DNA from 3 places in the Halomonas sp. HAL1 genome. Region 1 is predicted to be linked to each of the others. Evidence: predicted binding sites of a transcription regulator. Region 1 holds the regulator's gene; each other region holds the start of a gene.
What was found. Region 1 encodes sigma-54, which starts transcription at its own class of promoters, with help from an activator protein. Its sites were predicted from a motif close to TGGCACNNNNNTTGCTNT; they were not measured.
Positions count from the first base shown of each region.

Region 2: a site for sigma-54 is predicted at 4,409-4,426, ahead of Q3Y66_RS05395 (formate/nitrite transporter family protein). Genes of this name have one in related genera too.
Region 3: a site for sigma-54 is predicted at 6,032-6,049, ahead of Q3Y66_RS17045 (DUF3305 domain-containing protein). Genes of this name have one in related genera too.

Region 1 is NZ_CP130610.1:1,554,161-1,564,414, reverse strand. Features, by position in the region: gene Q3Y66_RS07360 (phospholipid-binding protein MlaC) at 1-631, opposite strand, end outside; gene mlaD (outer membrane lipid asymmetry maintenance protein MlaD) at 706-1,170, opposite strand; gene mlaE (lipid asymmetry maintenance ABC transporter permease subunit MlaE) at 1,187-1,987, opposite strand; gene Q3Y66_RS07345 (ABC transporter ATP-binding protein) at 2,024-2,845, opposite strand; gene Q3Y66_RS07340 (KpsF/GutQ family sugar-phosphate isomerase) at 3,163-4,149, shown strand; gene Q3Y66_RS07335 (HAD family hydrolase) at 4,213-4,755, shown strand; gene lptC (LPS export ABC transporter periplasmic protein LptC) at 4,756-5,325, shown strand; gene lptA (lipopolysaccharide transport periplasmic protein LptA) at 5,337-5,846, shown strand; gene lptB (LPS export ABC transporter ATP-binding protein) at 5,858-6,607, shown strand; gene Q3Y66_RS07315 (RNA polymerase factor sigma-54) at 6,731-8,146, shown strand; gene raiA (ribosome-associated translation inhibitor RaiA) at 8,245-8,553, shown strand; gene Q3Y66_RS07305 (PTS sugar transporter subunit IIA) at 8,558-9,028, shown strand; gene rapZ (RNase adapter RapZ) at 9,118-10,050, shown strand; gene Q3Y66_RS07295 (HPr family phosphocarrier protein) at 10,096-10,254, shown strand, end outside.
Region 2 is NZ_CP130610.1:1,121,245-1,131,498, reverse strand. Features, by position in the region: gene Q3Y66_RS05410 (efflux RND transporter periplasmic adaptor subunit) at 1-456, opposite strand, end outside; gene Q3Y66_RS05405 (TolC family outer membrane protein) at 535-1,998, opposite strand; gene Q3Y66_RS05400 (sigma-54-dependent Fis family transcriptional regulator) at 2,217-4,205, opposite strand; gene Q3Y66_RS05395 (formate/nitrite transporter family protein) at 4,586-5,398, shown strand; gene cynS (cyanase) at 5,457-5,897, shown strand; gene Q3Y66_RS05385 (fructosamine kinase family protein) at 5,899-6,738, opposite strand; gene tal (transaldolase) at 6,827-7,780, opposite strand; gene xylB (xylulokinase) at 7,801-9,288, opposite strand; gene Q3Y66_RS05370 (mannitol dehydrogenase family protein) at 9,288-10,254, opposite strand, start outside.
Region 3 is NZ_CP130610.1:3,653,141-3,663,394, forward strand. Features, by position in the region: gene Q3Y66_RS17020 (molybdopterin-dependent oxidoreductase) at 1-2,005, opposite strand, end outside; gene Q3Y66_RS17025 (twin-arginine translocation signal domain-containing protein) at 2,030-2,230, opposite strand; gene Q3Y66_RS17030 (molecular chaperone) at 2,313-2,927, opposite strand; gene Q3Y66_RS17035 (4Fe-4S dicluster domain-containing protein) at 2,932-4,659, opposite strand; gene Q3Y66_RS17040 (DUF3306 domain-containing protein) at 4,858-5,484, opposite strand; gene Q3Y66_RS17045 (DUF3305 domain-containing protein) at 5,484-5,921, opposite strand; gene Q3Y66_RS17050 (formate dehydrogenase accessory sulfurtransferase FdhD) at 6,098-6,967, shown strand; gene mobA (molybdenum cofactor guanylyltransferase MobA) at 6,964-7,575, shown strand; gene glp (gephyrin-like molybdotransferase Glp) at 7,572-8,843, shown strand; gene moaA (GTP 3',8-cyclase MoaA) at 8,840-9,832, shown strand; gene Q3Y66_RS17070 (GTP-binding protein) at 9,875-10,254, shown strand, end outside.

The DNA of each region.
Region 1 (10,254 bases):
CCCCCTGCTCAAGCTCTTCAACACCCACCTCAGGCGACCAACCGTCGATGACAACATCATAATCGCGATTATTATCACGCATGGCTTGGTCGAACTGATTGCGGAACGTCAAGCCCAGGTTAATGCCATTTACGATCACATTGACCACCCGCCACTCGCCATTAGAAAGCCTTAAGCTATAGCTCACGGGATATACTTGCCCGTTATTCGCCACCACTTCCATCGCGACACTGGCTTGATCGTCATAGCGCTGTGCTTGCTGGGCATCCAGCACTCGCAGCTCGTCATAATCAAATGTCACCAGTCCACGGGTATAGGTATCAATCAATGTTTGACGAAACACATCGGCAAAACGGCTGCGCTGCTCTGGGGTGGCGTTACGGAAATAATTACCCATCACACTGGCACCGATATAGCGAAAATCAGCCACTTGATCGAGATTTCTATCCACTAATGCCTCAAGCTCACCAAGATTATTAGCGTAATAATCTTTACGACCCTCAAGGTCTTCCATTAGTGATTCAACATTATCGCGAACCAATGCTTCAGGGGACTGGCTCTGTGCTAGGGCCTGTAGCGGCACCACTAACCCCACCATGATCATACCCACCAGCAACCAACGACTTACCATCCCGTTTACTCCTTTCATAACCATTATCTCCCGACCCGTTAATGCACTGGGTTCGTGTCTCATTATTTGAAACATTAATTACTTGCCATGTTGGACACAAATTGCTGGATAAGTTCTTCCAACACCAGCGCCGACTGGGTATCACGAATCGTGTCACCCTCCTCCAACACCTCAGGGTCACCGCCTACGCTAAGGCCGATATACTGCTCACCTAATAAGCCAGCAGTAAGAATAGACGCTATCGTGTCTCTGGAGAGCTGGCCTTCCAGCTCGCTGTCCAGGCTTAGCACCACCCGTGCATCGAACCACTGCGTATCCAACTCAATAGATTCAACGCGCCCCACCGTCACCCCCGCCATAGTGACCCGGGCGCGAGGTTTTAAGCTGCCAATATTGGCAAAATTGGCCTCCAACTGAAACGACTGAGCGGGTGCGGAGAGTGTCAGCCCACTAACACGCAAGCCGAGGAATACAAGTCCCAAAATGCCAGCAATCATAAACAGGCCAACACCGAACTCCATGGTTTTACTGCGTCTCATGAAACTGCTCCACCCATTAAAGGCCGCCAAACATGACGGCAGTCAACACAAAATCAAGCCCCAGAACTGCAAGCGACGAATACACTACCGTGCGTGTGGTAGCACGAGATATGCCTTCTGAGGTCGGCACCAGGTCGTAGCCCTGAAAGACAGCAATCCAGGTCACCACCAGCGCAAACACAGCGCTTTTGATCATGCCATTGCCAATATCACTGACAAAAGCCACATTGGCCTGCATGTTGCTCCAGTAGGAGCCCTCAAAAACACCCAACCACTCTACGCCCACCAAGTAGCCACCCCAGATACCCACCACACTAAAACCTACGGTTAGAATGGGTAGCGATACAAAGCCCGCCCATAGCCGCGGAGCGACCACCCGGCGCAGCGGATCAACACCGATCATCTCCATACTGGTGAGCTGCTCGGTGGCTTTCATCAAGCCAATCTCAGCAGTCAATGCCGAGCCCGCACGGCCAGCAAACAGCAGCGCGGCCACCACAGGCGCAAGCTCACGCAGCAATGACAGCGCCACCATCTGCCCAAGCGCCTGTTCAGCGCCGAAATCGACCAGAATGGTATAGCCCTGCAGTGCCAGCACCATGCCGATAAACAGCCCAGACACCAACACGATGGCAAGCGAAAGCACACCGACAAAATGCATCTGATGCAACCATAAGCGCCAACCCGCACGGGATGGCACACCGACAGCGGATTGGAAGAGAAACACCCCCGCACGGCCTAATGCTTCCATTAAATCGCACCCTCGACGCCCCAATCGGGTAATACGCGCGGTACCGTTAGAAAATTTTGACTGCATTTGTCCTTGCCCTGTATTTACCCTGCATTGAAGCCATTAGCCTGTCTTTGCCATCGGGGGCTCGCCCAAAATATCGCGATAAAACGCCTCAGCGGGATAGTGAAACGGCACTGGGCCATCGGGCTCGCCATGAATAAACTGGCTAACCCTGGGATCTTGATTCGTATCTAAGGTTTGCGGCGTACCATGGGCAACCACCTGACCATCAGCAATTAAATAGAGATAGTCTGCAATGCTCAGAGTTTCTTTAATATCGTGAGATACCACCACAGAGGTGAGTTGCAGCGCTTGATTAAGGCGCTTGATAAGCTGCACTAAAACGCCCATAGAGATGGGATCCTGACCAACGAAAGGTTCGTCATACAGGATCAACTCCGGATCCAGCGCCACGGCGCGAGCCAGTGCGACCCGACGCGCCATGCCTCCCGACAGTTCTGCGGGCGTCAAGTGACGCGCACCGCGCAGCCCGACCGCCTGCAGCTTAAGTAGCACTAGGTCGCGCACCATGGTATCGGGCAAATCAGTATGTACGCGTAACGGAAAGGCAACGTTTTCGAATACATCTAAATCGGAAAACAGCGCGCCACTTTGAAATAGCATTCCCATTCTCTTACGTAACGTAAATAGCGCCTTACGAGATAGCCGATGAACATCTTGCCCATCAATCACTATCCGCCCACGCTCAGGGGTCAACTGCCCGCCGATTAGCTTAAGCAGTGTGGTTTTACCAGTACCGCTTGGCCCCATAATCGCGGTTACTTTGCCGCGAGGAATCGTCATATTTATGCCGCGAAAAATCTCGTGATCGCCACGTGAAAAATGGAGGTCTTCAATTTCAATAAATGGAGCATCTATCATGGATCAGTTGACTCTTAACGAGGCGCACTTGGGTTAGCCATCATACCCTACTTGCGGCTATCGCGATTATAAAACAGTGTTTCTAAAACATTATCAAACATTGTACTATAACGCTACAAAACACGTCGGTACGCTTGAGTGTTTCTACTGGCCTACCCATTTATTGATAGCGAACCGGTAGCAGGCCGCCTTATCGTCAAAACGCACCCGGGCTAACGTCTCCAACTACTATCTCAACGACTGCCTATAAAGGGTGCCAAGATGTTATTCTTGGTGGTTACTACTTTTTATATGTTCAAGGATTAAGAGAAAACGCTATGCGCCAGCCTCTCGCTCCACCCAGCCTACTACGCGAAAGTGCATTGCGTACGCTGCAAATTGAGCAGGCAGCCATTGGCGGCCTTCAAGCCAAACTAGACGAAAGTTTTGACCGTGCCTGCGAGCTAATTCTCGCCTGCCAAGGCCGCGTGGTGGTGACCGGCATGGGCAAGTCGGGGCATATCGCAGGTAAGCTGGCGGCCACACTTGCCAGCACAGGCACACCAGCTTTTTTCGTTCACCCTGGTGAAGCCAGCCACGGCGATTTAGGCATGATCACCCGTTCCGATGTGGTATTGGCGCTGTCTAACTCGGGTGAAACCGCCGAAGTCACTGCGCTCTTACCGCTGCTTAAACGCCTGGGTACGCCGCTAGTCAGTATGACAGGCCGCCCCAACTCCACGCTGGCTAAACACGCTGATGCGCACCTGAACAGCGGCGTAGAGCGTGAGGCATGCCCGCTCGACCTGGCCCCCACCAGCTCCACCACGGCGGCGCTCGCCCTGGGCGACGCTCTGGCTGTGGCGCTGCTGGAAGCGCGCGGCTTTACCGCTGAAGATTTTGCCCTTTCCCACCCTGGTGGCAGCTTAGGCAAACGCTTGCTGCTGCGCGTTAGAGATCTTATGCACGACGGTGAGCGACTGCCCCAAGTCCCCCTGGGAAGCCCGCTGCGCGACGCGTTATTGGAAATCACCCGTCAAGGGCTAGGCTTTACCTGCGTGGTAGATAGCGATGGCCGCCTGGCCGGGGTATACACTGACGGTGACCTTCGACGCACGCTCGACCAGTTTCACAACCTGCGCGATGTCATCGTTGACGATGTAATGACCCGGCCGGGCAAGTGCATCGGCCCCGATATCCTTGCGGCGGAAGCGGTACGCATCATGGAAGAGAGCCGCATTACGGCGCTAGCAGTGGTTGATGAACAACAGCGTCCTATCGGGGCGCTACATATGCATGACCTGCTTGCCAGCGGCGTTATTTAAGACAGCGGCGTCATTCAGCAATATTACCGACCCGCTTTACGAATTTATTGATAAGGAGGTTCTATGACCTTACCTAATGCGCTACTTGATCGACTCCGCCGCGTGCGCCTATTAGCGTTGGATGTTGACGGCGTACTGACCGACGGCCGCCTCTACTTCCAGGCTGACGGTATCGAAATCAAAGCATTTCATACTCAGGATGGTCATGGGCTGAAGCTTCTCAAGCGAGTGGGTATACATGTAGCGCTGGTGACGGGCCGCGACTCTCCCATGGTGAGCCAGCGCGCCGCATCACTGGGCATCGACCTGGTCCATCAAGGCTGTGAAGACAAGCTTGCCATCCTGCGCGGGCTTTGCCAGCGTCTCGATATAGAGTTAGAGCAGGTGGCCTACTGTGGTGACGACCTACCTGACTTGGCCGCTATTAAGCGTTGCGGCGTCGGCATTACCGTCCCTAATGCGCCCGATTACATGCATACCCACGCCGACTGGACCACGGAACGTCTAGGTGGCCACGGTGCCGTCCGCGAAATCTGCGATACGCTGCTTGAAGCTCAAGGGCACTGGAGCGCGGTGCTCGACACCTACCTGCACGGCCGCAATTAAATGGTTAAACGCTTTAAAGTACGCATCTGGTTAGCCGGACTGGTGATTGCCTTAGGGGCTTTATTGGTATGGCTTGACCCCCGCGGGCCTCAAGACATTAGCATCGATCCCGACGCGCAGGCTCAAGAGCCAGGCCACGTACTGGAAAATGCTGAAATCACCCTGTTCGGCGATAACGGCAACGTTATGCAGTCGCTAAAAACGCCGCGGCTTATTCATACGCCGCAGCGAAGCGAAACCTGGACGGAAGAACCTCAAGCGGTACTGTATGATAGTGAGAATCGTCAGTGGCTGGCTAGCGCCGAAGTAGGCACGCTCAACACTGTTACACAGGCCCTGCTGATGTCTGGCTCGGCCAGACTGATCGCCCCGGATGAAGGCTGGCAGCTTGATACCGAGCTATTGCATTATGATGGCCTTAATCAACATGCTTGGAGTGAAACACCGGTATTACTGCAGCAACCACCCCAGCAAATGAGCGCTTCACGTATGGACGCGTGGCTTAACACCAGCCAGGTCCGCCTAAATGATAATGTGCGCGGCACACACCCCCCGGCCACGCAACCTTAAGAGGAGCCGCCATGAAAGCCATTATTTATACAGCCCTTTTCTCCACCACTCTTTTTGCCCTCACGATGCCGTTATCGGCAATGGCCCAAACGTCACAACAAGCCCCTGTAGAAGTAGAAGCCGACCGCTTAGATCTGGACCAGCGGGCGGGCACCGCCGTTTACACCGGGGATGTAGATATTCGCCAAGGCGAAATGCAGTTGCGAGGCGAACGGGTAGAGATCGAACGCAACGAGGCTGGCGAACTATCGAAAGCGACATCCACCGGCGAACGCGCCTACCTGCGTCATCAAGTTGAAGGCCAAGATGGCCCCACTGAAGGCTGGGCGCGACGGATTATTTATCACGTCGCTGAGCGCCGCGTAGAGCTGATTGACCAAGCCGAGCTGATCCAGCTCGAGGATACGTTCACCGGCGGGCGCCTTGAGTATTTTATTGACCGTGAAGTGATTCAAGCACGCTCTGACGTTGACGGCAGCGAGCCCCAGCGCATACGTATGACCCTTCAGCCTGAACAATAGGGAGCCAAGCCTTGGCAACTACAGACACTGCGCCAATCAAAACCCTATATGCCCATCACTTGGCCAAAAGCTATAAGCGACGTCGAGTCGTTAAAGACATCAATTTAGAGATCTCCCAAGGCAGCATCGTGGGCTTACTGGGCCCTAACGGCGCGGGCAAAACCACCTCGTTTTATATGATTGTGGGGCTGGTGAAATCCGATGCTGGCAAAGTGGGTATCGACGATGTAGATCTAACCCGCGCCCCAATGCATGAACGCGCTGCGGCGGGTATCGGCTACCTTCCGCAAGAAGCGTCTATTTTTCGTAAATTATCGGTTGCCGATAATATTATGGCGATACTCGAAACACGCAAAGAACTCAGCCGTAGCGACCGCGAGCAGCGCCTGGAAGCGCTACTTGAAGATTTTCACATTACCCATATTCGCGACAACCTGGGCATGAGCCTTTCAGGCGGTGAACGCAGGCGTGTGGAGATTGCTCGCTCACTGGCGACAGAACCCGCATTCATTCTGCTGGACGAGCCCTTTGCTGGCGTAGACCCCATTTCGGTGGGCGAGATCAAAACCATTATTCGGGCATTAAAGCAGCGCCACATCGGCGTACTGATTACCGACCACAACGTTCGCGAAACCCTGGATATTTGTGATATCGCCTACATCGTGGGCGATGGTCAAATCATCGCCAGCGGCTCTCCAGCCTCGATACTCACTAACCAGAAAGTGAGGGAGGTTTATTTAGGCGCTGATTTCCGCCTCTAGCTTATTTTTCACTTCTAATTAGCGCTCTACAACAACTTTACTACCAATGGCATGCTTATTGCACTTGCACCTGAGACCTACTCGCACTAGGGTGGAGCATTCTGATTAACGAGTGGTTCTCAGATGGTCATGAAAGCTTCTCTTCAACTGCGCATGGGCACACAGCTGACCATGACACCTCAGCTGCAGCAGGCCATTGCCCTGTTACAGCTATCAACGCTGGACTTACGTCAAGAAATTCAGCAGGCCCTAGATGCCAACCCCATGCTGGAACAAGAGGATGAATTTGGCGAACAGGCTGTCAGCGAGCCCAAAGAGGAAGAGTGGTCAGAGAGCATTCCCACCGAGCTCTCGGTAGATAGTGACTGGTCTGATACCTACCAAGATATGGGCAGTCACGGTGGCACCAGCAGCGAAGGACCTGATTTTGAGCGCCAAGCGGCTGGCCAGAGTCTTCATGGGCACTTGCTGTGGCAGCTAGCCATGACTGATTTTGGCGCGCGAGAGCAACTTGTCGCAGAAAGTCTTATCGACGCGTTAGATGCTAATGGCTATTTAACTCAGCCGCTCAACGACATACGTGAAGGGCTTCGCGCTCAAGGTATCGACGGGCTTAGCCAGCGCGAAGTAGAAACCATTCTGCTTAAGCTTCAGCAATTTGAGCCAACAGGAATATTCGCCCGCGACCTGCGGGAGTGCCTGATGCTGCAGCTGGCCACTCTTCCCGATGATACGCCGTTGCTGGTTCCTGCCCGCCGCTTAGTACGGCAGTTTCTGGAAGCGCTCGGCAAAGATGACATGCGCTTACTAAAACGCCGCCTGGGACTCGATGATAACCAGCTGGCTGATGTCATTCTCCTCATTCGTAGCCTTGATCCACGCCCGGGCAGCGCCTATGGCGATACCGATGATAGTTATGTAACGCCCGACCTGGTCGTACGCCATGACCACGAAGGCTGGCACTTAGAGCTCAATCCTGAGGCATTGCCAAGGCTGCGCATTCAGCCCGACTACGCAAGCTTAATAAAGCGTGCGGATAAAAGTCAGGACAATCAGTTTTTAAAAGAACACTTGCAGGAAGCACGCTGGCTGATCAAGAGCCTCTCTAGCCGCAACGATACGCTACTGCGCGTTGGACGCGAGATTATCACCCGGCAAATTGGCTTTTTAGAACACGGCGAAGAAGCCATGAAGCCGCTCATATTGGCCGATATCGCCGAGGCCGTGGAAATGCACGAATCGACTATTTCCCGGGTAACCACTCAGAAATTTATTCATACGCCTCGCGGCGTATTTGAACTCAAATACTTTTTCTCAAGCCAAGTCAGCGGCCAGGATGGAGACAGCCATTCAAGCACCGCTATCCGCGCTCGGCTTAAGAAATTGGTTCAAGAGGAGCCGCCAGGCAAGCCGCTTTCTGATAGCCGCTTAGTCACGCTATTAGGAGAGGGGGGAATTCAAGTAGCGCGTCGAACGGTGGCTAAATACCGTGAAGCCATGGGCATTCCCTCCTCTAGCGAGCGACGTCGTTTGCGCTAGCACAAATCAACGTTTTAGGGAAACTCTCGACAAGGGCTTTGCAACGCGGCAAAAAGGGTTACAATCGAAGTACAGTCCGATGGATAAGGAGTACGTCAATGCAAGTTAATATCACTGGTCATCACGTAGAACTGACTGACGCCTTGCGTGACTATGTCAACGAAAAGCTTGAACGTGTAGAGCGCCATTACGACAACATAACCACGGTGCAAGTCACCTTATCTGTGGAGAAAGAGCGCCAGCAGGCCGCCTGTACACTGCACGCAGCAGGTGCTGATTTACATGCGGAAGCCCTAGACAGTGATATGTACGCCGCTATTGACGCATTAGCGGACAAAATTGATCGGCAACTCGTTAAACATAAGGAAAAAGCACAAGCTCGCGCCCAAGGCGCAGGCGTGCGTTAATTCAATGACGTTGGAAACCATACTCCCCCCGGAACGGGTTCTCTTTGACGTACCCGGGGGCAGCAAAAAAAGGGTGCTGGAATTTTTCAGCACCTTTATTGCCCAAAATATCCCCAGTCTGGACAGCCAAGAAGTGTTTAGCCGTTTAATTGGCCGTGAGCGCTTAGGCAGTACCGGGATTGGTAACGGCGTGGCTATTCCCCATGCGCGTAGTCCTCACTGCTCGGCCCCGATTGCTGGTTTTTTAAAACTCGCAGAAGCGATTGATTTTGATGCTATCGACGGCGACCCGGTGGATCTGGTGTTTGTATTGCTAGTTCCAGAAGAGGCTGATGACACACATCTCTCTCTGCTCGGCCAGGTAGCTACCATCATGAACGATGCGGATACGCGTCAGAAACTGCGTAAAGCAGGCAGCCAGCGCGAACTACTTGAGTTGCTTACCGCTAAAATTCGTGAGCAAACAACCTCCTGAAAGCCTAAACCTGCCAAGCGGTACTCAACGGCAGGTTGTTTTGCGCTCGCCACCCTTAACGCAGCTTGATCAAAGCAAAGAGAGACTCTATGCAACTTGTGATCATTAGCGGCCGCTCTGGGTCAGGTAAATCTATCGCCTTACAAGCGCTTGAAGATCTTGGCTACTATGCGATTGATAACCTCCCTGCCATGTTGCTGGGGTCGTTGGTGGACGAATTACGCGACCAGGGCGACCGCGCCCATTTGGCGGTCAGTATTGATGCCCGTAACTTGCCTGGCGCCCTGGCACGACTGCCCTCTTTATTAGAGGATTTGCGGCAACGTAAAATTGATTTTCAAGTGATCTATCTGACCACTGATGCGCGCATCTTACTTGAGCGTTACTCCGCAACACGGCGGCGGCACCCGCTGACGCGCGATAGCGAAATGACGCTTGAAGAGGCTATCAATAAAGAAGAAGAAACGCTGCTCGACATTCGTGATCTAGCCGATTTATTGATCGATACCTCGCGGCTATCAGTTCACGATTTGCGTCGTCGCATTACCGACCAAGTCGCCCATCAGCGGCGCGACAAGCTCACGCTGACGCTTGAGTCGTTTGGTTATAAGCGCGGTGTACCGTTGGATGCTGATTTGGTTTTCGACGTGCGCTGCCTGCCAAACCCATATTGGGACCCAACGCTACGCCAATTCACAGGCCGCGATGCGAACATAGTGGCCTTCTTAAGCGGTTATCCTATCGTAGACGCCATGACTAACGATATTCAGGCTTGGCTTGAGCGCTGGCTGCCCGCTTACCAAGATAGCCAGCGTAGCTACATGACTATCGCGATTGGCTGCACCGGTGGGCAACACCGCTCGGTCTATATGGTCGAACAGCTAGCAGAGCGATTAGTACACAGTATGGGCGAAATTCAATTACGTCATCGCGAGTTAGGCTTGCAGTACACATTAAATGAACAGCTAGCTGCTCCGCCCGCCAGCACATCCCAAACCGACGAGCAGCAAGCAACTTCTTAAGCGCTTCTATCCATTAATGACACCACTCGGCGAAAAGGAACCAGGGTGCCAGAAAGAATTCTCACACTTACCAATCAACGCGGCCTGCATGCACGCGCGGCGACCAAACTGGTAAAATGCGGCCAACAGTTCACGGCGACAATACGTGTTCAAAAACAGCAACAGGTCGCTGACGCCGCCAACATCATGTCACTGCTGATGCTC
Region 2 (10,254 bases), 430 kb from region 1:
TGCTTGGTCATACTGCTGACGGCTGACCGAGTTCTGACTTAGTAATTGCTCGAAACGCTGGGCATCACGCTGGGCGCGGGAAAGTTCAGCCCGCGCGCTTTGCAGGTCAGCTTCACGCTGGTTAACGGTCGCCTGATAAAGATCCGGCTCAATGGTATAAAGACGATCGCCCTCTTCTACCATTTGGCCTGGTTCAAAGTGGCGCTCTTCAAGAAAACCATTTACACGTGCCACCAAAGTGACTTCACTATCACTGCGTAGCAAAGAGGGATACGATTTATCCAGCGGTATATCCTGACGCGCCATTTCAGTTACTTCTACCTGATGGGGCGGGGATTCTTGCTCAGCGCCCTGCTGGGATGCCTCGGTTTGTTGCTCTTGACCACAGGCCGCGAGTGCCAGCGCGGCTACCAGCGTTACTAGACTCGCTCGGTGTGAGTGAATCATCTTCTTCATACGTTAAATTCCCATGTATCTTTTAAAAGTCGACTGATAGCACTTGCGCACCTGGGTCATTCCCAAAGCAGCAGCAAATTACATACCCGGCTGGGGTGGTGCACCAATGTCGAGAGCACTGTCATAGCGGTCGTTGCCGTCACTTTCTGGCAAGATAAAGTTCACCTCATCGCCGGTTAACCACGCATTGACTTCCTCAATGGCTTCAACGTCCAGGCGACCGGCTTGTTGGCGCAGCGAGAGCAAATTCACCACATAGTCGTAGCGAGCTTCCGCGTAGTTGGCGATCGCGTTGTAAAGGTTTTGCTCAGCGTTCAACACATCCACGATGTTACGGGTACCAACCTCGTAACCGGCGCGGGTAGCCTCTAAGGCGCTTTGGTTGGAGACAATAGCCTGCTGGCGGGCTTCAACGGTTTCCACATCATTGCTGACTTGGGTATACAGCGAGCGGACTTGCTGGATCGAAGAGCGACGCTGAGACTCGAAATCATACTGGCTGCTTTCCAGTTGATAGGTCCCTTGACGGATACTGGCGCTGGTACGGCCGCCGGTATAAATCGGCAAATTAGCGCTTAAGCCCACCTGGCTAGAGGAATCTTCACCGGTGGTATTATCAACATCACTGTCACTGTATTGATAATTACCAAACGCTTGAAGCGTAGGTAAGTTGCCCGCCCGGGCAATTTCTACGCCGCTGCGTGCTACCTCAATACCGGCCTGTTGGGCCAATACCTGCGGGTTAAGCTCAAGGGCCTGTTCAACCCAGTAGTCGCGACTACTTGGCTCGGGAAGGCCAACCGGCATGCTGTCGCCCAGTGCTTCAATGCTGGCATAACGTTGGCCGGTCAGCTGCTCCAATGCTTCAAAAGCCACTTGAAGATTACTTTCTGCGGCAATGCGGTCAGCACGAGACTGGTCAAAGGTGGCACGCGCTTCTTCGACTTCGGTAATCGCAATCAAGCCAACTTCAAACTGCTCGCCGGCTTGCTCAAGCTGACGGCCAATCGCCCGCTCTTGAGCGAAACGTGCTTCTAATATTTCATGGGCGCGCAGAATATCAAAATAGGCACTGGCGGTATCAATCAGTAGCTGCTGTTCGGTGGCCGCTAGCAGATATACCTGCTGGTCAATCTGACGCTCGGCCTGAGTGACTTCTCTGCGTGTCACCTCGTTATAAAGCGCCTGGGTGGCTTCTAAGGTGAGCGATACGGTGTTGTAACGGTCATCACCGGTACTCACATTACCGGTGCCTGTGCCAGTACCTGCACGCGACGATGTCTGACTTTCGTACTGCTGGTTGTGGGCAACAGTACCGGTTGCGTTAACTTGGGGGAGCAAACCACTGCGTGCCACATCTCGGCCAGCTTCAACGCCTAAATATTCGGAACGTGCCGATGCTAATGCCGCATTATTGTCTAACGCATCACGGGTAATCGTGAGGAGGTCAGCAGCTTGAGCAGGCAACACAAAAGAAGCTGTGAATACCGCTAACAGTAAGGGTCGTAAAGGGGCATTGACTGCCCAGTGTGCCAGTCGCATGGGGTTGCCTCTAAGTATCAGCGTCAGGATGGCGAACGAACTAAGCTTCTCATCTTACGAAGTCTCTCAGCTTACAAAGAATCTAAGCTTACAAACTCACTCAGCGCATTAAGCCACTCAGAAAGATGAGCATTATAGTTACATTCATGTATGTATGCTAGCCTTGAACAATCTAAAATTGTGTGTACGGCCTATTGTCAAGTCGCATCCAGCTTACCTTAGTCCAAAGCATGAGACTTTGACGATAGATGCGGCTTTCTTTTACGAAATTCCCTTGGATCAATGCCCCACTTTGTTAGCCGTGACGCTAACGTGGTTGGCTTGATCCCCAGTAGCTCCGCAGCGCCGCCCGCCCCAGACACTTTGCCGCCCGCCTTGGATAGAGCGGCAATGGTGCTTTCTTGCTGGCGCTGGCTAAGCGCATGTTCGGTTAGCAGCGGTGCTTCACTTTGTTGCCAACTAGAATGAGCCACCGAGTGCACCGAGTTATTGCGGCTTAACGAACGTGGCGGTTCACTCAGCAGCAGGTCATCAAATACCAGGCGCCGGTCCTGGGTGACGATCACCTGTCGCTCAATGACGTTTTCCAGCTCACGAATGTTGCCGGGCCAGGGGTAACGCTGGAGAATTTCTAATTGGGCGGGAGGAATACGCACGCCGGGCTTATTGAATTTAAGACAGGCACGGTGCAAAAAATGACGCGCTAGTAGCGGCACATCCTCAATCCGCTTACGTAGTGGCACCGAATCAATGGGAAAGACGTTAAGGCGGAAGTAGAGGTCTTCCCGAAAGTGGCCCGCTTCGATCATGTCACGCAGTTCACGGTTGGTCGCTGCAATGACCCGCACATCGACCTTCCGTGTGCGGTTGTCACCCACCCTTTCAAACTGCTGGTCCTGCAATACACGCAGCAGCTTACTCTGCAGCTCCAAGGGAATTTCACCGACTTCATCTAAAAACAGCGTACCGCCGTGGGCCAGCTCAAAACGCCCGGGACGATCCTGCACGGCACCGGTAAAGGCGCCTTTTACATGGCCGAAAAACTCACTCTCGAAAAGATCTCGCGGGATAGCGGCGCAGTTCACGCGGATCAGCGGCCGATCGCTGCGCGCATTGCCCGCATGAATAGCCCGGGCGATCAGCTCTTTGCCAGTACCGGATTCGCCGCTAATCAAGACATTGGCACTAGTGGGCGCGACCATCTCTATCTGTTTAATCAGTTGTGCCACCGCCGGGCTATTGCCCACGATATCGCGGTGATTTAACTCCGCTTTTATCTCTTCTTGGAGGTATTCGTTCTCTAGCTCTAGGCGCTGTTTGAGCGTCTCCACTTCAGCCAGCGCATCGCGCAGCTGCTGCTCGGCGCGCTTACGCTCACGAATATCACGAAACAACACTACTGCCCCGACCAAACGGCCCATCTCGAAAATCGGTGTACTGGTGTACTCGACCGGGATCGCTTCGCCGTTTTTATGCCAAAACACTTCGTTATCGACGTGATGAACCTGGCCATCACTAAACGAGGCATGAATCGGGCACTGCTGCACCGAAAATTGGCTGCCATCGGCGTGGGTGTGATGGAACATCAGATGCGCGTCGTGGCCCACCATGTCCTCGGTACTCCAGCCTAAAATGCGCTCCGCGGCGGGATTAACAAAGGTGGTTTTACCCTCGGCATCCAGGCCATAAATGCCCTCGCCTGCCGCGCCGAGAATCAGCTGGTTCTGCTTCTCAATGCGCTCGAAGACCTGCTCGACACGCTGCCAGCCCACTTCACCCTGGCGGTGCTGGCGACCAAGCTCTGCCTTGGCACGTCGCTGCTCGGCTTTATTACGATCAATCAGCGTTAACAGAAGCTGTTCAGAGTCTTCAATGCACTGGGCATAAACCTCTACCCGGTAGGGCTGGCGCAGCATATCGAGTATCACCAAATCATCCGACCAGGCAGTTTTTTGCACCAGCGCCTCATCCGTAAAGCTCACCCATAGCGGCAGTGACGCACTCAAACGGTGGCTAAAGGGAGCCGCTAGAGGCATGCCTTGCTCAATACCTGTTTGCTCAGTACATAGCTGTTCAATGCATAGCAGCTCACAGGCAGCCGGATTGGCAGCCAATAGCTGATCGGTAAAGGGGTCGATCACAATCATGGCAAGCGGTGAGTAGCCGCCCATGAGTGCAGAGGCTGTGGCGTGCGTGGTTTCCTGCATAAGCATTAGCTACTACCTCAGGGTTCAAGGTGATCTTCACTAATGAACCATTCAATTCCCACGCCAGTTACGATATTTCGTTAATAAAACAACGAAATATCGTTATTTACGATTTTTCGTAACTATTCGGGTGATTCATAACCAATGCCAAAAAAATAAATTAATCAATTAAAAACAAACGGTTAATCAGCACAATCAAGAGTTGGCACATAAATCGCAATACAAACAGTGATAGTGCGATAGCGCCACACGCTTAATCTCTTTTGCACCAGGACGGCGCAGCCATCGGTTTTATTGCTCCTATTTATTGCTCCTAGCAGGAAACTCTAAAACTCTTGGGTTAAGCGTTAACTAACCGAAATGACACAGGAGACATGCTTATGTCTTATCTAATGCCCAGTGAATTTGTCACCAAGCTGGTGGATCAGGGTGAATCAAAAATCTATATGGGCACCCGGGATACACTTATTCGCTCCTTTATGGCGGGAGCTACCCTGGCGTTGGCCGTTATTTTTGCCATTACCATAGCGACACAAACAGGCAACTTCTTGATAGGGGCACTGCTCTTTCCGGTCGGCTTTGTGATGCTTTACCTGATGGGCTATGACCTGCTCACGGGTGTTTTTACACTGGTGCCTCTTGCATGGCTCGACAAGCGGCCTGGCGTCACACTACCCCGAATGCTGAAGTGCTGGGGGCTGGTAGGGCTCGGCAATCTTGGGGGTGCCCTATTTATCGCCACCTTCGGTTACTTGAACTTCACCATGGGCGGCACTGAAGAGATCAACGCTGTCGGCCAAACGATGATGACCGTCGGTGAAAGCCGAACGGTGGGTTATCAGGATGCCGGCATTGCCGGTTGGATCGTGCTCTTCCTAAGAGGCATGTTCTGCAACTGGATGGTGTCCATGGGCGTGGTGGGCGCTGCCATCTCTACAACGGTTTCCGGCAAAATCATGGCCATGTGGATGCCGATTATTGTCTTCTTCTATCTCGGTTTTGAGCACTCCGTTGTCAACATGTTCCTGTTCCCGATTGGTCTGATGATGGGCGCTGACTTCACTCTGTATCAATACATTATGTGGAACGAAATTCCCACCGTACTGGGCAACCTGGTAGGCGGTTTGACGCTGGTTGGCTTGGTTCTCTACACCACCCACGTCCGTACTCAAGCTAAAAAAGTATTTTCTTAATCACAGTTTATTAGGCAAAAAGGGCGTCAAACGCCCTTAACTCTAAAGGAGAACCATCATGGATAAGCTCGAAATGCGTCATACTCTGCTCGCCGCCAAAGCGCGTAAAAAAATGAGCTGGGACGATATTGGTAAAGCGGTCGGCATGTCGCCAGTATGGGTCGCTTCCGCCTGCTACGGCATGAACAGCGCCAGCAGCGATGTTGCTCATCAGATATGCGATACGCTAGGTGTGGAAAGCGATGTCGCCGAAGCGTTAGTGGCGTTTCCCACCAAGGCCTGGGACGAAGCAATTCCCCAGGACCCCTTCATCTACCGCCTGTATGAAGTGGTCGGCGTTTATGGGGAAACCTTGAAGGACGTCGTGCAGGAGAAGTTCGGCGACGGCATCATGAGCGCCATCGACTTCACCATGGAAGTCGACAAAATCGAAGACCCCAAAGGCGACCGGGTTTTGCTAACGTTAAACGGCAAGTTTTTGCCCTATAAGTCTTGGTAACTCAAGCGAAGGACTCGACCCTCGCCACGCTGCGCTCAACCGCCGAGCGATAACCGGCGCCGAACAGCAGCAGGTGATTCAACAGCGGGTAAAGCTGAAACAGCGCTTCACGCCTCGGCCAGTCGGTCGGGGCGTCGCCGTTCCAGTAGGCGTCAAAAAAGGCCTCGCCGGGCGAGCCAAACAAGGTCAGCATCGCTAAATCCACTTCCGGGTAGTGGCGATATATCGCGGGGTCTATCAGAGCGGGCCCCTGCGGGGTGGTGAGTACATTCCCCGACCAACAATCACCATGCAGCAGGCTGGGTGGTGCATCGGGCAGCCAGCGCTCTAGATCTTCGGCCAAGCGCTCGATGCGCTCGCGCAGCTGGCTATCCAGCAGCCCTTGCTGGTAGCACGCCTCGCTAAGGGGGAGCAGGCGGCGTTCACGCTGGAAAGCCCGCCCATCACTAAGCGGCGCATTAGGCTGGGGAGTGAGCCCACAGGCATTATCCTGATGCCAGCCGTGGGCATCGCCAATCACTTCGTGCAAGCTGCGCAGCCCTTCGCCAAGCGCAGTTGCGTTCTGCGGCCCGGGCACCGTGTCTAACGACTCAATGACCAGCCAGCCGTCTGCCAATCCGAGCACTTCCGGCACCACTAGCTTCGCACAGGCATTGCGCAGGGTACGCAAGCCTTCTGCCTCACCACGCAACCGAGCAGCGTCGTCATGCTTGATCACCACCGGCCCCTGGCGCGTCTCCAGGCGATAAACAGCAGCGATATCACCCCCACTTAGCGGCTGCAAATCACCGCTCGGGGTCAGCTTAATAGACTCCAGTAACTGCCGCAGAGTGGCATCCATGTCTCACTCCCCATATCTGAATATCACGTCGCCGACGCCAGGGCTTACCCTAACCCCGACGCACTTAAACCATGGGCTAACGTATATTTCAGCCTAGCCGTTTATCGATCAACGATTCAAGTTCCAGCTGGTCGTCGTGGAAGCGGCGGATACCTTCAGCTAGCTTGTCATTGGCCATGGCATCCTGGTTATGCCCCCAGCGGAAAGCGGCTTCGTTAAGCGACGCAGTGGGTTTACCCGTACCTTCCCCGGCACGGATTTGCGCAGTAACGCTGCCTTCCGTCGCCTCTAGCTCTTCCAGTAACGCTGGCGAAATGGTCAGCCGTGGGCAACCTGCCAGCGCGAGCACTTGGCCGGTGGTGCGGAAGCTCGCACCCATTACCACGGTGTCGTAACCACCCTGGTTGGCTCGCTCACACACGCCCTGAACAAACTGAACACCCGGGTCGTTTTCTGGCGTGTACTTACTGCCGGTCTCTTTTTTGTACCAATCGGTCACTCGGCCCACGAAGGGTGAGATTAGAAAAACGCCAGCGTCGAAACATGCCTGGGCCTGTGCTTCGCTGAACAGCAGCGTCAGGTTGCACTGAATGCCCTCACGCTCGAGTACCTCGGCGGCACGAATGCCTTCCCAGGTAGATGCCAGCTTGATCAACACACGATCGCGTGCCACGCCACGGGCATCGTACAGCTCGATGAGTTCATGGGCCTTGGCAATGCTGGCCTGGGTATCAAACGACAAACGAGCAGCCACTTCGGTGGAAACACGCCCCGGCACAACCGCCGAAATCTCACTACCCATGGCCACGGCAAGGCGATCAACGGCGTGTTTGATTTGCTCTTCACGGCTGCCGCCAGAGGCTTTTACAGTGCTTAACTCTTCGTCGATTAGCGCTTGATAACCGGACAAACTAAACGCTTTGAGCAGCAGTGATGGGTTGGTCGTGGCATCTTGTGGCTGATAGCGACGAATGGCCTCAAGATCGCCGGTGTCGGCGACGACAAGCGAATGTTGTTTTAACTGTTGCAGCTGGCTGGTCATAAAATCTCCTTGATATGCTTTTAAGCGCCGCCATGGCGTTGTTCAAGTGCTGCGCAATAACGTGCATAAATCGGTTGGTACGCGGCCACACGGGCAGGATGGGGGTCAGCAAGTGACTGGGCATCCAGGTGGACTAACTTTTCACACAGTGATTCCAACATAACGCCCTCTGCACGCTGGTCGCACCATGCCGCCTGTATCGCCGCCCCTAGGGCAGCCGCGTCGGTAATTTCGGGGCAAATCACTTGGGTACCAGTAATGTCCGCCACCATCTGTCGCCATACTGGGCTATTCGCACCTCCGCCGATCAGGCGGATCTGGCTAGCCCCTGCGGTTAAATCACCCAATAATTCCAGCCCATAGCGTAGCCCGAAAGTGGCGCCTTCCACCACGGCGCGGCATAAATTAGCCTGGGTGGTATTCAAACTGGTCAGGCCAAGAAAGTCAGCGGAGGCGTTGGGCAACATCGGCACCCGCTCGCCATTGAAAAACGGCAGCACGGTAACGCCTTCGGCGCCGATGGGCGCACTGGCCACTTTTTCGCCAAACGCGGCTAAATCCAAACCGAACAGCTCGCGAACCCGCGTGGTGGCCGAGGTGACATTCATGGTGCAGATCAACGGCAGCCAGCCTCCTGTGCTGGAGCAGAAGTTGGCGACCATGGCGTTATCGCACTCGACAGGTGTAGCCGAGTAGGCGCAAACGGTGCCGGAGGTGCCCAAGCTCAGTGTGATCAACCCTGGGGTAATATTGCCAGTGCCAATGGCGCCCAGCATGTTGTCGCCGCCACCGGAAGAGACAACGACATGATCACCAAGGCCCAGCTCACGTGCCACTACCTGTCGCACCACGCCAACCGGCTCATGGGCTTCCAGCAAACGGGGCAGCACCCGTGCAGGGTCTAGCTCGGGAGCTATTTCCTCAAATACCTGCAACTGCCAGCAGCGTTTGCGGGTATCGAAGTAGCCGGTACCCGAGGCATCGCCCGCTTCGGTGACCCGCTCGCCGGTAAGCCAGAAATTGAGATAGTCGTGGGGTAGCAGCAGGCTTTCGATGCGGTGGTACGCATCTGGGTGATGCTCACGCAGCCAGGCAACCTTTGAGGCGGTATAGCCGGTTTGCAGCACTAACCCCAGTTTTTCCAGGCAGCCCGTTTCACCGCCCAGGCGGGCAACCAATTCGGCATTCTGGGCGCTGGTTTCAGTATCGCACCACAGCTTGGCGGGGTAGACCGGCGCACCATCCGCATCCAGCGCCACCATACCGTGCTGCTGGCCGGAAACGCCGATACCACGCACCTCACTCGCCGAAACCCCGGCTTTATCGAGGGCGGCAAAGAATGCGCCTTTCAGGGCCGCCAACCACTCGGCCGGTGCCTGCTCGCGGCGGCCATTTTCGCCCTCTTCCAAGCGATGGGGGCGGCTTGCTTCCGACAGAATCATGCCTCGTTCAACGTCGACCACCACCACCTTGGTACTTTGGGTACCGCAATCTACCCCGATATACATCACACTGTTCCTTTGGATGACGCCAGACCCTCTAGCGTAGCGCGTGCGCCACGTTCGTGCAGTGAACTTAGAGTTGCTATATAGGCTTCAACAAAGCGGGCGCTATCGATCAAGTCACCAAACAGTTCACGGTTTTCGATAAAGGCCGTGGGTCGAGTGCGGTTCTCGGCCGCAATGGCCATTAGCGGTGCCTTCAAACGATCAACAATCTCAATCGGCTCGCCCTGCTCGTCTACCCCCTCAGCGTAGCGCGCCCAGCTGGCCACCACGGCGGCACTGCGCTCTATCTCGCCACCCTGGGCCAACTGCTGGCGAATCACCGGCACTAGCCATTTGGGAATCCGGTCAGAGCTCTCGGCGCAGAGCCGTGCCAGGGTATCTTTGATTTGCGGGTTGGCAAAACGCTCAATCAGCGTTAAGCGATAATCTTCAAGATCAACCCCCGGCACTGGCGCCAATGTTGGTGTGCCCTCCTCGCGCATATAGCCCAAGAGAAAATCAACAAACAGCGGATCTTGGCATACCTCATGGGCGTAGCGGTATCCCGCTAAATAACCAAAGTAGGTCAGCGCCTGATGGCTGGCGTTGAGTAGGCGCAGCTTCATCAGCTCGTAGGGTTCGACATCCTCAACAACTTGAACGCCTACCTTTTCAAACGCTGGGCGGCCAAGGGGAAAGTGGTCCTCCAGCACCCATTGCGTAAAGGGTTCGCAAACCACTGGCCAGGCGTCCTCGACGCCAAAGCGCTGATTAAGCTCATCAATATCGGTAGGTGATGTCACCGGGGTAATGCGATCCACCATGGCATTGGGAAACGCCACCTCGCAGGCAAGCCAGGCACCTAACTCGGCATCCCTCGCTTGGGCATAGGCGCTAAACATGCGTTTAGCGACATCACCGTTGCCTTGAATATTATCGCAGGACATAACGGTAAAGGGTGCAATGCCTCGCGCGCGGCGGCGGGCC
Region 3 (10,254 bases), 2.1 Mb from region 1:
CTTCCATCACAGGAACGCTGGTATCGTAAAGGTTGGGCGAACCCGGATGACGAAACTCCGGCGTACCCCAGCAGGGCCACGGCAAGCCGTAGTAATCCCCGTCCGCCGGGCCACCCTCTGCGCGCAAGTTCTCGAAGCTGAAGGTGTGCCAGTTTTTCTGGTGCTCTTTGAGGCGTTCAGGGCTTTGCCCGGTATAGCCTACCGTCCACATGCCGCGGTTGATTTCACGCAGAATATCGTCGATCAACGGCTCGTCGCCGTTCATCTGGTAGTTTTTCACCAGCTCATTACCAATGCCCAGTTTGCGGGCAAACAGGTACATGATTTCGTGGTCGGGCTTGGACTCAAACAGCGGCTCAATCACGCGGTCGCGCCACTGAATCGAGCGGTTGGTGGCGGTGACACTGCCGGTCGTTTCAAACTGGGTGGCCGCTGGCAGCAAATAAACGCCATCGGTACGGTCGTGCATGACGGAAGCGACGGTGGGATAAGGGTCAACGATGACCATCATCTCCAGCTTCTGCATCGCTTTTTGCATTTCCACACCGCGGGTTTGGGAGTTAACCGCATGGCCCCAGTAGAACATCGCTTTCAGCGCGGTGCGCTGGGAGATGTTTTCATCATCCTCAAGTACGCCATCGACCCAACGCGACACGGTAATACCAGGGCTGTACATGGGCTTACCATCGGCGTATTCGGTATCGTCATAGCGGCCTTTAATCCACTCGTAGTCGACATCCCATACTTGCGCCCAGTGTTGCCATGCGCCTTCCGCCAAGCCGTAGTAGCCCGGCAGCGAGTCACAGCCAAGGCCAAGGTCAGTAGCACCCTGCACGTTATCGTGGCCACGCAGGATGTTGGCGCCGCCGCCAGCGACACCAATATTGCCCAACGCCAGCTCCAGAATGCAGTAAGCGCGGGTGTTGTTGTTGCCGGTGGTATGTTGGGTACCGCCCATACACCAGACGACACAGCCCGGGCGGTTGTCGGAGAGACGTTTGGCGACATCGTACATCTCGGCTTCGGGGACACCGGTGACTTCTTCGACGACGCTGGGCGGGAAGTTGGCGACTTCGGCACGCACTTCATCCATCCCGTAAACGCGCTGGTTGATGTACTCGTTATCTTCCCAGCCGTTCTCGAAAATGTGCCACAGCAGGCCCCAGATATACGCCACATCTGAGCCAGGACGCAGACGCACGTATTTATTGGCTTTGGCGGCAGTACGGGTAAAGCGCGGGTCGACCACGATGATGTCGCAATTATTGCGCTCTTTGGCGATCAAGAAATGCTGCATCGCCACCGGGTGGGCTTCACTAGGATTAGAACCGATAAACAGCATCGACTTACTGTTATGCATGTCATTGAGCGAGTTGGTCATCGCCCCGTAACCCCAAGTATTCGCCACGCCTGCCACGGTGGTGGAGTGGCAGATACGCGCCTGGTGGTCGGTGTTGTTAGTGCCCCACAGCGAAGCAAGCTTGCGCATCAAGTACGCCTGCTCGTTACTAAACTTCGCAGAGCCCAACCAGTAAACGCTGTCCGGGCCGTGTTCTTCGCGCAGCTCAAGCAGTTTGTCGCCAATTTCGTTAATGGCGTCATCCCAGCTCATGCGCTCCCACTCACCGGCCACCAGTTTCATCGGGTACTTAAGGCGCCGCGTGGAGTGACCGTGCTGGCGCAGCGAAGCGCCTTTTGCGCAGTGTGCGCCGCGGTTGATAGGGTGGTCAAAAGCAGGTTCTTGCTTGGTCCAAATGCCCTCTTGAACTTCGGCATAAACGCCACAACCCACCGAACAGTGGGAGCAAATGGTGCGCTTGGTCTCTACCGGAGAGTCCAGTACCGGTGTTTTGTCCGCGGCTTCAGAGCGCTGCATCATCGGCGCCCCCATGAAGCCGACAGCGGCCACGCCGCCTGTGGCTGCACCGGTGCGCTTAAGGAATTGACGGCGGGAAATTCCCAGTCCAGAGGCCTTGGGGGTGTCTGTTTTGCGAGTTAAACGCATGGCAAATCTCCTGGCATTCCGCCGTCAGTCACGCAACGAGGCGTAGTAAGCGCGGACGTGGTCGGTCTCACGGTAGTTAGCCGTTTGTTTTTCGTTTTTCACTGGGGCAGTGTCAGCCTGTGCCAGGGTGACATGACCGACTGCCGCTGCAGCGCCAGCAGCGGCGGTTCCCAACCCAACGGTTTTCATAAAACGGCGGCGCTCAGGATTGTGTGACGGGTGCATGGGTTTCTCCTCTTGCATGCCTTTATAGCGGGTCTTTTTATGCTGTTTTTTGATTTTTACTGATTTTTTTATGGAGCCTGCGTTAAGGCTCAACAATACGCACCGGCGTATGACCCGCATCAACACTCAAGCGAGCCTCCTCACTCTCCATAAAAGCGCCACCCAACTGCCCCAGCGCTGCATAGAAAGCGGTGTCTACCTGCCCCAGGTCGGCAAAACAGCTGGCCGCCCAAGGGGCTAAATGTTGGCTAAAGAAATAGGCCTGCTCGTGACTAGCTGAGTCAATCAGCATTGCCATCACTTCGCATAGTGCCGCCAAGTGATCTTCTGGGTCACGGTTATGTTCACTGCGCACAAAGCCGAGCACCTTCAAATCCTTACGCAGCGCCACCAGCGCCGCTTCCATCAATTCGCCATTGCGGTACCAAGAAGCATACGGCACCACCTCACCCTGAATGACGCCGACCAGGAGGCGGAAGTGAGCACGCTGCAGTCCCTCGACGTCGGTGTTCTTGGCGGCGGCTGCCAGCGCATGCCAACACTCGGCCAAACGGCTACCGTCTTGTTCGATGTCCAGTTCAGCCAACCAATCTAGCAACTCAGCATCCGGAGTCCGGCGTAATAATGTGGCCAATAGCCGGTAAATATCGGCACGTAGCGCATCCGCTTCTTTCAGCGTGGGCAGTGCATCCGTCATCGGCTTATACCTTCAGTTGCGCGTCGGAATCGCGAATCATGGTTTTCCAGACATCCTTAACGCGGCAGTCTTCACACATTTCCAGACGAATCATCGCTTCGCCAGCAAAGTAGGGGTGGTTGACCAGCTTCTCTTTAATAGTAGCTACCGTGCTGACAGTAGCAAACGGCTTGCCGCAGTTGATGCATTCAAAGGCTGCTTCTTCGTAACAAATATGGCGCGTTTCGCGAGCCTCCGAGGCCAAGAAGCCGGGCATCAGTGTAATTGCATCTTCGGGGCAGGCTTGTTCACACAAGCCGCACTGCACACAATCCGCCTCAAGGAAACTCAGCGCGGGCGTTTTGCCACCCGACTTGAGCGCGGGGGTTGGGCAGTTGCTGACACAGGCGTGGCACAGCGTGCAGGCATCGCGATCCACCTGAATGGCGCCGTAGGCAGCGCCCACCGGCATAGCAACCCGCTCGTTGCTGGGGTTACCCAACTCTGCTAACCGTGCCAGCACGCGGTTCAAGCGTGCCCGCTTTTCGGGCTCAGGTAGACTAAGCGGCGCCTCAGTCAGTGGAGTAAGCGCCGGAAGCGCGTCGCGAGCGGCGTGGTCGGCTACCTCAATCAGCGTCACACGAGCGCGGTCATGGCCCAGCGCTTCCAGCAAGGCATGCGCCTGGGCGACTTGATCAGTCAAAAAGGTACTCAAGCGGACAGGCATATCAGGGTGCAGCTGGATACGCACTTCAGCGGCACCGGCAGCCAGGGCGGTTAGCCACTGGTCGTGGCCTGCGGCTCCCAGCTCTTCTAACGGTGCGTCGATGATATGGCCTGCGGGCACTACACCCGCAGCCCGCTCGGCATCTTGTGAGTCATGGGTAATAAAACGCAGCACCGGCACCTGACCACCGGCTTCACGGTAGGCTGCCAGCCAAGCGGATAGGGTGTCTTGCTGGCGGCGCGTTTCCGGTAGACGAAATTCGATAGCGCCCGTAGGACAAGCGCTGGTGCAGCTGCCTACGCCTTGGCAGAGGAAAGGATCAATCTCTATATGGGACTCAATCCGCCCCTGAATGCTGGAGATGGCATCCGCCGGGCAAACATCCAAACAGCGGGTACAGCCAATGTTGCCGCTGGTGGAGTGCGCACATAAATCACTGTTGACTTGAAAATAGCGCGGCTTATCGAATTCGCCCACTAGCCCCACAAAATCGTCGAGGATATCGCTGCGCTGCTCAACGTCCTGCCACTGCAGTACTACATAGCCTGGAGGCGGCAGCTCCCAGCGCTGGGTATGCGAAGTTGGAGCAAGATCGAGGATTAAGTCAAAACCGTCGCGCTCAATCAGTGCACGAGCAATATCCAGCGAAGCATCTTCATCGTCAAGTTGAACGTTAAAGGCGCCCAGATAGCCATTGATACGCAATTGGCTGAGCTGCCGCTGGGTCAGCGTCTGGGTGACCAGCGGTTCGCTAGACCCGAGAGGATCGTCAGTATCGTTTCCTGGGCTGTTCGCGTCAGATTCAATGACAAGTAGCGTCAGCGATGCCAAGCCGCGCCCCTGTAGAGCGCGAGCGGCAGGATGAACGTCGGCTTCGGTGCCTATTAACAGCGCATGACCACGGCTGTGATAGGTCACATTGGCAGGCGTTAGGTTAGCTGGCCACGAGATACGTCGGCGTACCGTTTCCCGAGCCTCGGCATTGCGCTGGTCGTCTATCGACGCCAGTTGGATTCGTTGGTTCATGCGCTCTCACGGTCAGGGAATCATTCTTATTATATTTTTGAGTTATATATTTAACTATTGTGGCATAACAATGCGTTGAAGCTAAGTTCAGCCTATGTGCAATGCTGATATTTGCCAACCTAATTACCGTCAACGCTGCCAACGCTAGCAACTAAATCAATGCTCAACTTATTGATTTCTATATGCTAAGGAATAATGTCATAATTTGGTATGAGTGTCAGATAAATAATCAGACTGGTCGTCTAGTGAAGTCTCTTTTACAACGTTGTTACTGGCCGTGCAAGGTGCGGTGTGCTCTTCGTCTGCAGCTGTCGATGGCTCACTGGCGGCCACTTCAGCCGGAGACTCGGTGCTGCCCTCGTCTACTGGCTTATCAAGCGCCTCTTCCACTTTATGCGTCCAGCGGCGCAGTTTACCGGCGAGATCTGCCGCCATCGGTTTCAACAGCTTATTGTAGTCGGCGTCGTAGTCATCCAAGCCATCGCGCACGTTGTAGTTACCGGTGGCCCATAGGCGTTTTAATGCTTGTCGGCGTAAAGGGCCACTAACGCCCGGCGCCATATACGCACTGAAATCGCTGCCTGCTTCCAGCGTGTCAGGGTCTGGCAAGGTGTGGTCGAGACTGCCGGGGTCTGGCTCCTCAGCTGGCGTTACCAGGGGTTGTTCATTTTCAGTGTTAGGTTGCTCGGCCTCATTATGAAGCACTGCCTCCTGGTCAGCAGATGCCTCATCTAAGGGCTTAGTATCTGGTGAAGAGGACGCCGACGCGTCCTCTTCTTTTTGCACATGGCGCTTTAGTCGCGACCAGCGTTCCAGGCGACTCATTACGGCTGCTCCTTGGAGGGCGTGTCTTTGGCGCGCCCAGCCCCTTTGCGTTTTTTCTTGCGCATTTCCATTGGCGCTTCCCCATGGCGTGCCAGATAACTCTCGAGCCAGACCTGAATGGCCATTGGCATCGGTGCTTCGAGCACCTGTTGCTCGCCATCCATCCAACCAGCCGCAACGTCCTGGCTAGCGGTAATCGCATCCGGCTGGGGTGTTTGTCCGGTAAAGCCTGCTCGCACAAACAGTCGCGGAGTAGTCGACGTTAGATTGAAACGATAGGCAGCACGCTCGGTCATCGACAGCTGCAGGTTAAGGACATTATCACCCTGATCGCCCAGCGTTAGCTCAGCAATGCGCCACTGTGTCAGTGTAAAACGCTTCACCTGCTTGGGCTCAGCTACCAAGGTAATACTGATAGGGCGTAGGTTATCGCTCATATTTTAAAAACCCTGCACCTTGCATGGATGACATGTGGAAAAATAGCACTTAGAAAATAGTACTTAGAAAAATCGCACTTATAAGGATAGCGCTTGAATGGGTAGACAAGTAAGCATCCCCAGCGCCATCATCGTCAACCCTGTCGTTTTGCGAGAACTATTTCGCGAGGATTACCATGCCCGCCCTTCAGCCTGCCCTTCAGATAAGCCGAGCCCGCTTACCGGCCACCACCGAGATCAGCATCGTTGATGAATATGGCGATGCGCGTCAGCAGGCCATCGCCGCTGAACGAGCACTCACCGTGTATCTCAACAAACGTGAAATCGTCACGCTGATGACGCTGGGCGATGACCCTGAAGCGCTGGTGGTGGGCTATCTACGCAACCAGGGGCTACTGCGTGCCGCGGCTGATTTAGCCGCCGTGCAGGTCGATTGGGACGTAGAAGCCGCGGTCGTCATTACACGCCACTTGCCCGAGGACTTAGAGGCGCGCTTAAGCACTCGCACGGTGACGACCGGCTGCGGCCAGGGCACGGTCTTTGGTAAACTACTTGATCAAACCGCTCTGACGGCGCTTCCCGATACGCAGTTAGCACAGTCCACGCTCTATCAACTGCTGCAAAATCTCAACGCTTATAATGAGACCTACCGCAGCGCGGGCGCCGTTCACGGCTGTGCGCTTTGCCGCCAAACCGAGGTGCTCGACTTTGTTGAAGACGTGGGGCGGCACAATGCGGTGGATACCCTGGCCGGGCGCCAATGGTTGCAACAAGCCGACAGCGCCGATGCCGATATTTTCTATACCACTGGGCGACTGACATCTGAGATGGTACTCAAAGTGGCGCAAATGGGCATTAGCGTGCTGGTTTCGCGCTCCGGTGTTACCCAAAAAGGCGTCGAGCTGGCTGAACGCTTCGGCGTGATGCTGATTGCCCGCGCCAAAGGCCGCCACTTTCAGGCGATTAATACTCAGAATCGCTTGGCGCTGGATGCGATACCTAATCGACCATCCCAGGCCCGTTCATCTAAAGAGGCAAGCTCATGATTCCCACTCACGAACTCACCGGCATGATTCTCGCGGGCGGCGAAGGTCGCAGAATGGGTGGCCGGGATAAAGGGCTTGAGCCGTTCGCGGGCCTGCCATTAGTCGGCCATGTCGTAAAACGCCTTGAAGGCCAAGTAGCCGAGCTGCTGATTAACGCCAACCGCAATGCTGACGCCTACCGCTTCTTCGCCGATCGCGTGATTGCCGATGAAGAAGGCGGCTTTAAAGGCCCACTGATGGGTATTTACAGCGGCCTACGCGCGGCAAAAACGCCTTGGTTACTAGTCGCCCCCTGCGACTCCCCCGCCCTGCCTGACGATCTAGTCGCGCGCATGGTGGCAGGGATTGGCGATCATGATATCGCCGTGGCCTTTGACGGCGAACGGCTGCATCCAGTGGTTGCCCTGCTACGCACTTCGCTGGCAGATGATTTGGCCGCCACGCTTGCCGAAGGCGAACGCAAGATTGACCGTTGGTACGCCCGCCATGCGTGGTGCAAGGTCGATATGTCGGACTGTCCCGATGCGTTTGCCAATCTTAATACTGAGGAAGAGAAGCTGCGTTTGGAAAGTCTGCTGGCAGCCGCCTCAGGGAAGGTGTCGACATGACGCTTTCCTGCTTTGACCTTGGTGAGCAGATGCTTAGCGTGGATGAAGCGCGCCAAGCACTCGCCACTTTGATTGAACGCCCGCTGGGCAGCGAACAGATTCCGCTGGCGCAGGCTCACGGCCGCCGGTTGGCCACAGCCATTCAGGCCCCCATTAATGTGCCGCAAAATACCAATGCGGCCATGGATGGCGTAGCGCTCGCCTTGGCTAAAGAAGGTGTTGGGGCCAAGCAAACCCATTGGCCGCTGGCCGGTGAGGTGTTGGCCGGGCAGTATCGCAGCGAATTAGTGCCTGCCGGTCACTGTGTGCGCATCACCACCGGCGCCCCGCTGCCGCCGGGCACCGATACCGTGGTGATGAGTGAACAGCTGCGCGAACCGTTAGATGATAAGCCTGCGCATGTGATCATTGAGTCGCCCGAGCTTCTCAAGCACGGCCAACATGTTCGCCAGGCCGGTGAAGATATTGCCACTGGCGATACGGCGCTACCTGCGGGAGCAAGGCTCGATGCCGCCTCGATGGGACTGTTAGCGTCATTGGGTTATGCAGAGGTTAGCGTGTGCCAGCGCCCCAGGGTGGCGATTTTTTCCACCGGCAATGAAGTCACGCCCCCTGGCGAACCACTACCCAAGGCCGGCATTTACGATGCTAACCGCTTCACGCTGATCGGCTTACTCACCGAGCAGGGGGCCGAGGTGATCGATCTGGGCATTCTGCCGGATGACTTAAACGCGACCCAAACGGCGCTTAAGCAAGCCGCCGAACAGAGCGATCTAGTGATCACCAGCGGCGGCGTGTCAGTGGGTCAGGCCGACTTTACTCGCGCTGCACTGGAACAACTGGGCCGCCTGGCTTTTTGGCGCGTGGCACTGCGCCCAGGGCGCCCCATGGCCTGCGGCTGGCTGGGCGAATCGCGCACCCCATTTGTCGGTTTGCCCGGCAACCCGGTCGCTGTCATGGTAACCTTTGGACAGTTTGTGACACCGCTGCTGGACCGCCTTCATGGGCAGCCCATGGCGCCACCCCATCGCCTGCATGCAATCGCCGATAACCTGTTAAAAAGTCGCTTAAAGCGTACTGACTTTATTCGCGGCGTTTACCATACTGATGAGAATGGACAGCTACACGTGCGCAGTACCGGCGCTCAGGGTTCGGGTATTTTAACCTCGATGGTGGCTGCTAACTGTTTGATTGAGCTTGCCGATGACCAAGACGGCGCACAATTAGGTGAGGTAGTCAGCATACAACCACTAACGGGATGGCTATGACCCAGCAACTAATCGACGACTTTGGCCGGCGCATTAGCTATGTGCGTATCTCGGTCACCGATCGCTGCGACTTCCGCTGCGTGTACTGCATGAGCGAGGAGATGACATTTCTGCCCCGCGCCCAGGTACTCACGCTGGAAGAGATCGCCATGGTGGCCCGCGCCTTCACCGAGCTCGGCGTGGAAAAAATCCGCCTGACCGGCGGCGAGCCATTGGTGCGCCGGGGCATTGAACAATTGGTCGATGAAATCGGCTCGATGCCAGGTCTTAACGATTTCACCATGACCACCAACGGCGCCAGCCTGCGCAAATACGCCAAGCAGCTTTACGCCGGCGGTTTACGACGGCTAAATATCAGCCTGGATTCGCTGGATGCCGAACGCTTCAAGCAACTCACCCGCACCGGTGATTTAGCCAAAGTCATCGACGGTATTCATGCCGCTCAGGAAGCAGGCTTTAAGCGTATCAAGCTTAACGCGGTGATCTTGAAGGGGCGTAATGATGACGAAGTCATTGATCTGGTCACTTTTGCCCGCCGGGAAGGCCTCGATATTAGCTTTATCGAAGAGATGCCGCTGGGCGATGTTTCCGATCATTCGCGAGCGGAAACCTTCTACTCCAGCGATGACGTTCAGACGCTGATTGAATCACGCTACCCGCTGATCCCCACGACCGAAACCACCCCAGGGCCCTCGCGCTACTTCAGGATGGCGGATAGCGACAGCCGGGTGGGGTTTATCTCACCGCATAGCCACAACTTTTGCGATACCTGCAACCGGGTGCGGGTGACTGTGGAAGGCCGCCTGCTGCTTTGTTTAGGCAATGAACACTCGGTGGATCTGCGTGCCGTGCTGCGCCGTCATCCCGGCAATATGCAGGCGCTGAAAGAGGCGATTATCAATGCCCTGCCGCTAAAGCCTGAGCGCCACCACTTCACCACCGATGGTGATGTTCAGGTAGTACGCTTTATGAACATGACAGGGGGCTAGGCATTGGAGGGGGCGGCAAAAACAGCCAACACAAAAGTACCGGTGCATATCATTACCGGCTTTTTAGGTAGCGGCAAAACCACGCTTATCCACAGCCTGATTGAGCAGAAGCCTGTGGATGAAAAATGGGCCATCCTGGTCAATGAATTCGGCCAGATCGGCATCGATCAAGCGATGTTTGACGCGCGTGACGATGTCGTCATCAAAGGCCTGCCCGGCGGCTGCCTGTGCTGCCAGCTCGCCTTTGTGCTGCAGGCGGCGCTGGTCAATTTGCTCTCACGCAGCAAACCTGACCGTGTCATCATCGAGCCATCCGGCCTTGGCCACCCAGCAGGCCTGCTGGATCTACTGCGTGGTGACGCCTTCTGTGAGGTAGTCGAGGTACACGATATTATTGCTACTCTCGACCCACGCCGAATGGA